DNA from 2 places in the Amycolatopsis jiangsuensis genome. Region 2 is predicted to be linked to the other one. Evidence: riboswitches for the same ligand, from Rfam matches in the RefSeq annotation. Region 2 holds a riboswitch; the other holds the start of a gene.

Region 1 (4,255 bases), 340 kb from region 2:
GAGGTGGTCACCGGCGGCACCGCCACCGGGCTCGCGCACTCCGGCACGGTCTTCGGCAAGACCGGCACCGCGCAGTTCGGCGACGGGGCCGAGGCGCACGGATGGTTCGTCGGCTATCGCGGCGACGTGGCGTTCTCGGTCTTCCTGGAGGGCGCGAACGATTCCGGCCCGGCGGTCGCCGTCGGCGCGAAATTCGTCGCCGAGCTGCGGTGAGCACCGCACTGTCCGGTTAGGACGGTCCGGCCCGGTGCGCGTGGCCGCACCGCCCTCCCACTATCCTGGGTGCACTGGGGATCGCGGGAGGGGAGGCGGACGTGGACGAACTTCCCGTGCTTCTCGGCATCGGCGGCCTGGTCCTGCTCTCCTCCGTGCTCGCGGTCCGGGTGTCCATCCGGCTCGGGTTTCCCTCGCTGCTGCTGTACCTCGCGATCGGCGTCGCGCTCGGGGAGTCCGGTCTCGGCATCCACTTCGACAATCCGTCGCTCACCCAGTCGCTCGGCCTGGCCGCGCTGGTGCTGATCCTCACCGAAGGTGGGCTCACCACCCGGTGGCCGTCGGTGAAAGCCTCGCTGGGGCCCGGAATCGCGCTGTCCACAGTGGCCGTGGTGATCAGTGTCGCGGTCACCGGCGCCGCCCTGCACTGGCTGCTCGGCCTCGACTGGCGGCTGGCCTTGCTGTGGGGCGCGGTGCTCGCCTCCACCGACGCCGCGGCGGTGTTCTCCGTGCTGCGTTCGGCCGGGATCGGCCGCAAGCTGTCCGGCACGCTGGAGCTCGAGTCCGGGATCAACGACGCACCCGCCTACATCGCGGTGGTGGTGCTCGCGTCGGGGGAAGCCGTTGACTGGTCGCTGCCACTGGTGGTGATTTACGAACTGTCCGTCGGGTTGGTGCTGGGCTTGGCGTTCGGCTGGCTCGGCGCGCAGGCGCTGCGCCGGGCCGCACTGCCGGCGACCGGTCTCTACCCGCTCGCCACGGTCGCGGTGTGCGTGCTCGCCTATTCCTCGGGGCAGCTCGCGCACGCCTCCGGCCTGCTCGCCACCTACGTCGCCGGGCTGGTGCTCGGCAACGCGAAGTTGCCGCACCGGTCGGACACCCTCTCCTTCGCCGAGGGACTGGGCTGGCTCGCGCAGATCGGCCTGTTCGTGCTGCTGGGCCTGTTCGCCTCGCCGAGCCGGCTGCTCGAGGCACTGGTGCCGGGGCTCGTCGCGGGCGCGGTGGTGCTGCTGCTCGCCCGGCCGCTGTCGGTGGCGCTGTCCCTGCTCCCGTTCCGTCTGCCCTGGCGGGACCAGGCGTTCCTGTCCTGGGCGGGGCTGCGCGGCGCGGTGCCGATCGTGCTGGCGATGATTCCGCTGTCCCAGGGCGTGCCGGGCGCGCAGCGGCTGGTGGACGCGGTGTTCGTGCTCGTCATCGTGCTGACTCTGCTGCAGGGTTCCACCCTCGGCCCGCTCGCCCGGCTGCTGCGGCTGGACCGGTCGGCGCAGCCCCAGGAGATCGAGGTCGACGCGGCCCCGCTCGACGAGCTGGGCGCGGAGCTGCTGCAGGTCCGCATCCAGAAAGGCTCGAAGCTGCACGGCGTGTACCTGTCCGAACTGCGGTTGCCCACGGGTGCCACGGTCAGCCTCGTGGTCCGCGAGGGGGCCGGGTTCACCCCGCAGAAGACGAGCCGGCTGCAGGAAAACGACCAGCTGCTCGTGGTCACCACCGAACGCGTGCGCGAGGCCACCGAGCGGCGCATCCGCGCGGTGGACCGGGCCGGCCGGCTGGCGCGCTGGCGCGGGGAATCCGGCCGCTGACCCTTCGGCCGTCCACTGTGGACGAAGTCGGTGACGGACGTCTCAGATCACGGGACGGCACTGGCGCCACGGCCGGGTGATCGGTTACCTTCGTCGTCAGGTCATGAGTGCCAGCGCGAAGCCCCGGCTTGCTGGCCGGCAACCCTCCTACCGCGGTGGGGTGCCCCGGGTGAGGACCGGGCCGGTCGCGCAGTGCGGCAGGCAAGCGCGGGCCCCTCGCCGGGGTCCCCCGGAATGCCGAGGAGGCAGCGTCATGACTCTCGCACTCGAACCGACCACGGAAACCCCGGTTCCCCCGGTGGCCGGTGCCGCACTGCGGGTGCCGCTGGTCACCGGCGGAGACATCGGGTACGCCAACCTCGATCACGCGGCCAGCGCGCCGTGTCTCGACGCCGTTCGCTCCGCGGTCGACGAATTCCTGCCCTGGTATGCCAGCGTCCACCGCGGCGCGGGCTTCGCTTCCCAGGTCTCCACGAAGCTGTACGAGCGCACCCGCGACGTGCTGCGCCGGTTCGTCGACGCCCGCGGCACCGACACCGTGGTGTTCACCCGCAACACCACCGACTCGTTCAACCTGCTGGCGAAAGCGTTGCCGCGCACGACTTCCGTGGTCGTGTTCGACACCGAGCACCACGCCGCGCTGCTGCCGTGGCGCGGCCCGAACGTGCGCCGGGTGCGGCTGCCACGCACCCGGCTGGCCGCGGTGTCCGTTGTGGACGAAGCACTCGCGGCGTGCCCGCAGGGGCCGCGGCTGGTGGTCGTCGCCGGAGCGTCCAATGTGACCGGTGAGCTGCTGCCGGTGGCCGAGATCGCCGCGGTGGCGCGGGAACACGGCGCCCGGGTGGCGCTGGACGCCGCCCAGCTCGCGCCGCACCGGCGGATCTCGCTGCGTGAGCTCGACGTGGACTACGTGGCGCTGTCCGGGCACAAGCTCTACGCGCCGTTCGGCGCCGGCGCGCTGATCGGCCGGAGCGACTGGCTGCGCGCGGCCGATCCGTACCTCGCCGGTGGCGGTGCGTCGAAGCTGGTCACCGAAGACGCCGTGGTCTGGAATTCCGGGCCGGAGCGGCACGAGGCCGGTTCGCCGAACACCGTCGGTGTGTACGCGCTGGGTGTCGCCTGCGCGCAGCTGGCCGCGAACTGGGACGCGGTCGGTGCGCACGAGGCCGAGCTGCTCGAACGGTTGCGCAAGGGGCTTGCCGGTCTGCCCGGCTGTGCGGAACTGCGGCTGTTCGACGCCCCGGTGGACCGCGTCGGCACGGTGAGCTTCGTGGTCGACGGGTTCGACCCTGGCTGGCTCGCCGCGGTGCTGTCGGCCGAGTACGGCATCGGGGTCCGTGACGGCGCGTTCTGCGCGCACGTGGCCACGCGCCGGCTCATCCGCGAGGTGGGCGCCGAGGGACAGCAGGCGGTACGCGTGAGCCTGGGGCTGGGCAGCACCGCCGAGCACATCGACCGGCTCCTGCTCGCGCTGCGCCAGATCATCGCCCGCGGCGCCCGCTGGGAGTACGCGAAGGCCGACGGCCGCTGGGCCCCGATCGGCGACCCCCGCGAACTGCCCCCGTTCTGCGTCTGACGGCGGTGCCGGGACCCGCCCGGAGCAGGACGTGGACAATGGGGGAGTGAGCACCGAGCCCTCGTCCGAATCCGACGTGTCCGAGCCTGCTGTGTCCGTGCCGGACGGGTCCGAGCCCGCTGTGCCCGAGCCCGCTGTGCCCGAGTCCGGTGTGTCGGAGTCCGCTGCGAGCGAACCCGCGGGGTCCGAACCTGCTGTGTCCGAGCCTGGCGGGGTGGAGCCGGAAGCGTCCGCGGCTCCCGCGCCCGCCCTGCCCAAGCGGCGGATCGGCCTGGTGTTCGCCGTCGCCGTGGTGCTCTGGGTGATCGACCTGGTGTCGAAGAACCTGGTCACGGCCAACATCGAGGGCAAGGAGCCGGTGCGTGTCCTCGGCGGCCTGATCTACCTGCAGGTGATCCGCAATTCCGGTGCCGCGTTCTCCATGGCCACCGGCATGACGTGGTTGCTCGCGCTGGTCGCCACGGCCGTGGTGGTGGCGATCATCTGGCTGTCGCGCCGGCTGCGCTCGGTCGGCTGGGCGATCGGGCTGGGCCTGGTGCTCGCGGGAGCGCTCGGCAACCTGACCGACCGCATCTTCCGTGCGCCGGGCCCGCTGCGCGGTCATGTCGTCGACTTCATCTCCGCCTTCGCGCCCAACGGCGAGGGCTTCGCGATCTTCAACATCGCCGACTCCGCGATCTGCGTCGGCGGTGCGCTGATCGTGCTGCTGTCCCTGCTCGGCAAGGACTACGACGGCACCTCCACGCGCACGAAGAAGGACGCCGCGTGAGCGCGCGCATGCTGCCCGTGCCGGACGGGCTCGACGGGATGCGCGTGGACGCGGGGCTGGCCAAGCTGCTCGGCCTGTCGCGCACGGCGGTGGCGGATCTCGCCGCGGCCGGCGAAG
Region 2 (4,255 bases):
GCTACGCCAGCAGGCGGTCGCCGGCCCTCCAGGACGGCACGATGATCAACAACAGTTCGCTGGTGCTGCGCGCGACCACGCCGGCCGGCCGGGTGCTGCTGAGCGGAGATGTCGAACTCGCCGCACAGGCCGACTTGCTGGCCGAAGGGGCGGATCTCCGTGCGGACGTGCTCAAGGTTCCGCACCACGGTTCGAAGTACTCGCTGCCGCAGTTTCTCGCCGCGGTACGCCCGCGTGCGGCGTTGATCAGCGTCGGCGCGGACAACGGGTACGGGCATCCGAGCAAGTCCACAGTGGACGTACTGGGCACGTTGGGTGTCCTGGTCACCCGGACCGACCTCGACGGAGACACCGCGGTGCTGCCCGGGGACGGCGGGCCGGCGGTCGCGCGCCGCGGAGAGCCGCGCGGGCCGCCGCATTAGCCGGCTAGGTCGCCCTTCGCTGTGCGGTGGTGGCTGTGGAGACAGCCACCACCGCCGGAGGTGCTGTGGCCCGGGTCTCGGCTCAGTAGCCGAGGGCCTTGCTCACGGCGTCCGTGGACGGCGGCACCGTGGCCTTCGGGCCGACGTGGTTCTCCACCGCGTCGAGGGTCTTGAGGCCGTCGCCGGTGATCAGGAGCACGGTTTCGGCGTCCGGGTCGAGCTTGCCGGTCTCCACCAGCTTCTTGGCGGTGGCGACGGTGACGCCGCCCGCGGTCTCGGTGAAGATGCCTTCGGTGCGGGCGAGCAGCCGGATGCCCTCCACGACCTCCTCGTCGGTCACGTCCTCGATCGCGCCACCGGTGCGGTTGACCACGTCGAGAACGTAGGGGCCGTCGGCCGGGTTGCCGATCGCGAGCGAGCGGGCGATGGTGTCGGGCTTCACCGGCTGGACCACGTCGTGCCCGTTGCGGTAGGCCGTCGACACCGGGGAGCAGCCGGTGGCCTGGGCACCGAACACCTTGTACGGGCTCGATTCCACCAGACCGAGCTGGCCGAGTTCGCGGAAACCCTTGTCCACCTTGGTCAGCTGGGAACCGGAGGCGATGGGCACCACGATCTGTTCCGGCAGGCGCCAGCCGAGCTGTTCGGCGACCTCGAAGCCGAGCGTCTTCGAACCCTCGGAGTAGTAGGGGCGGACGTTGACGTTGACGAAAGCCCACTTCGGGTGCTCGGCGGCCAGTTCGGTGGCGAGCCGGTTCACGTCGTCGTAGTTGCCGTCGACGGCGACCAGGTCGCCGTCGTAGACCGCGGTGGTGAGAATCTTGGCGCGTTCGAGGGACTTCGGGATCAGCACGACCGACCGCCAGCCCGCGCGCGCGGCGGCGGCCGCGGTCGCGTTGGCCAGGTTGCCGGTCGAGGGACACGCGAGGACCTCGAAGCCGAACTCGCGGGCGGCGGCCAGTGCCACGGCGACCACACGGTCCTTGAACGAGTGGGTGGGGTTGCCGGTGTCGTCCTTGACCCACACGCGCTTCAGCCCGAGTGCTTTGGCGAGCCGGTCGGCGCGCACCAGCCGGGTGCCGCCCGGTTCGGTGTTCGGGGTCTCCTCGACGGTCGAGGGGACGGGAAGGAGTTTCTTGTAACGCCAGATGTTCTTGGGGCCGGACTCGATGTCCTCGCGGCGCACACGGCCGAAGTCGTAGGCGACCTCGAGCGGCGAGAAGTCCTCGGCGGACACGAACTCCGGGGCGAGCGGCTGCCGGTGTCCCTCTTCCTTCGACACCAGCTCGACGGCGGGGCCGAGGTCGAGCTTGGTGGAGGTGGAGGTCGTGCCGAGGGATGCGGTCATCGCGAGGTTCCTTTCCTCATCTGTCCCGCTGTGGCGGGCCGGAATTGGCACCGTGGTCGTCAGCTACCCCGCGATCGCGGGATGACGGGCTGTACGCCGGTTGCCGGGGCTTCGTCGGGCCGTTCCCTCTGCCCCTCTGGATGAGCGGTATTCGGTTGTGGGCGCGCCGCGGTGGGCGCTGCCTGGGCTACACCGTACGACACACCGATCGCCTCGTGCCACGGAGGCGGGCCAGATCACCGGAGCGGGCGCACCGGTGGCCGGGTGAGAAGATGTCCGGGTGACCACCGCACCCGCGCCGCTGCACCTCGTCACCGGCGAGGAAGAACTGCTCATCGAACGGGCCGTGCGTGCCGCACTGGACGCGGCACGGGCCGCGGACTCGACGGCCGACCTGACCCGGATGCGCGTGTCCGAACTCACACCGCCGGAGCTGGCCGAGATGGTGAGCCCTTCGCTTTTCGCTGAGGGCCGGGTGATCGTACTGGAGTCGGCGCAGGACATCTCGCAGGACCTGTCCGATGCCGTGCTCGGCTATCTGAAGGCGCCGGCCGAAGGCGTGGTGCTCGTGGTCGTGCACAGCGGCGGCGGGCGCAGCAAGGCGGCGAAGGCGCTGCCCGCCGCGCTGAAAAAGGCGGGCGCGGAGATCACCGAATGCGCCAAGCTCACCAAGCCTGCCGAGCGGGAATCGTTCGTGCGTAACGAGGTTCGCCGCGCGGGCGGCAAGATCGACGCGGCCGGGGTGCAGGCCTTGCTCGATTCCGTGGGGTCCGACCTGCGCGAACTGTCCTCGGCGGCGACCCAGCTGGTCGCCGACACCGGCGGCGCGATCGACGAGCAGGCCGTACGCCGCTACCACACCGGGCGGGCGGACGTGACCGGGTTCGCGGTCGCGGAGAAAGCCGTGGGTGGCGACCGTGCGGCTGCTCTGGAGTCGCTGCGCTGGGCGATGCAGCTGGGAGTCCCACACGTCCTGGTCGCCGACGCGCTGGCTGACGCGGTCCGCACCATCGCCCGCGTCTCGGCGGCGGGCCGCGGCAACCCGAACCAGATGGCCGGCGAGCTCGGCATGCCGCCGTGGAAGATCCGCAAGGCGCAAGGCCAGTCCCGAGGCTGGGGCCAAGACGGCCTTGCCGCCGCGATGCGCGTGGTGGCAAGGCTGAACGCCGAGGTGAAAGGCGCGGCCGCCGACGCGGACTACGCCCTGGAACGAGCGGTGGTCGAGGTAGTGACCGCGAAAGGCGAACGCTGAACCTGCGGTACACCGGCGAGACGCGCAGCCGGCACCGCCACGCGCCCCGACGACGCAGCTGGGCGCCGTAAATCCGGCGCCGGCCGACGATGCGCCCGGAGTGAAGTGCTCGGCAAGGCCTCCGCGAGGAACGGGCAGTCGCGGGCGCCAGAAGCCGTGGTCCGGCGGAGCCGAGGTACCGATGCTGGAGCCGGGGTCCGCGCGGTGTCTGGCTGGCTGCCGAGCTTGTCTTCGGGCGCCGGACTGAGGAATCCGTGAGGTTCTGGCTGGTGGCGTGCCTGTGTTACGGGTGTTGGTGTGAGGGACCCGCTCGGTGTCTGGTCGGGTGGCGTGCCTGTGCTGGGGTGGTGAAGCGGGGAACCCACTCGGTGTCTGGTTGGGTGCCGAGGCTCTCCCGGGGTGCTGCGGCGAACGGCGGACGAGGTGTCAGCCGGTTGCCGGGTTCGGCCCCCGGACGTTGCGTCCGGAATCCGAGGCGCCGACCCAGAGTGGGAGTTGTGGCACCGGCCCTGAGGCACCGAGCCAGGGGGCTCGCGGCACCGGTTCCGAGGCATCGTGCCCGGGTGGGACTTGTGGCGCCGGACCTGGGGCATTGTGCTCGGGTGGGACTTGCGGCACTGGATGCGAGGCATCGAGTCCGAGCGGAGGTCGCGGTACCCGGCCCGGCCTGACAGCGAGCCTGAACGAACCTGCGGCGCAGAACCCAAGAAGCAGGACCCGAGACACCAGCCCCGCAGAAGTCGGGCCTGGCGACACCGCCTCGGGGATGTCGCGCTCGGAGACACCGGCCCTGGAGATTGACGGATCGGAAACGTCGGCCCCGGAGACGCGTGGCCTCTTGCCCGAGGAGCGTGCGAAACGTCGGATTCTGAGATTCCGAACCCGAGACACCGAGCTTGGATGTAGCGAGCCGGGCCACGCCAAGTCCGGCCACGCCAAGCCCGGATGTACCGAGCGGGACACACCAAGCCCGGACACACGAAAGGCCCGGTGACCGAGGTCGCCGGGCCTTCCGAGAACGAGCCTCAGAGCTGGTTCGCGCGCTTCGCGATCGCGGACTTCTTGTTCGCGGCCTGGTTGGCGTGAATGACGCCCTTGGTGACGGCCTTGTCGAGCTTGCGGGCGGCCTCGCGCTGGAGCTCGAGGGCCTTGTCCTTGTCGCCCGACTCGGCGGCTTCGCGGAACTTGCGGATCGCGGTCTTCACCGAGGACCGGATCGCCAGGTTGCGCTGC

What was found. A riboswitch is a leader RNA that binds a small molecule or an ion and turns the genes downstream of it on or off. The one in region 2 is predicted to bind S-adenosylmethionine.
Region 1: it holds a riboswitch for S-adenosylmethionine, as region 2 does, so the genes downstream of both, BJY18_RS01465 (aminotransferase class V-fold PLP-dependent enzyme) here and thrC (threonine synthase) in region 2, are expected to answer to the same signal.

The regions. Positions count from the first base shown of each region.
Region 1 covers NZ_JACHMG010000001.1:339,895-344,149, forward strand. Annotated here, with positions in the region: gene BJY18_RS01455 (penicillin-binding transpeptidase domain-containing protein) at 1-213, shown strand, start outside; gene BJY18_RS01460 (potassium/proton antiporter) at 315-1,793, shown strand; SAM riboswitch class IV at 1,893-2,007, shown strand; gene BJY18_RS01465 (aminotransferase class V-fold PLP-dependent enzyme) at 2,047-3,369, shown strand; gene lspA (signal peptidase II) at 3,584-4,138, shown strand; gene BJY18_RS01475 (RluA family pseudouridine synthase) at 4,135-4,255, shown strand, end outside.
Region 2 covers NZ_JACHMG010000001.1:2,003-6,257, forward strand. Annotated here, with positions in the region: gene BJY18_RS00005 (ComEC/Rec2 family competence protein) at 1-422, shown strand, start outside; gene thrC (threonine synthase) at 505-1,770, opposite strand; SAM riboswitch class I at 1,784-1,917, opposite strand; gene holA (DNA polymerase III subunit delta) at 2,051-3,022, shown strand; gene rpsT (30S ribosomal protein S20) at 4,048-4,255, opposite strand, start outside.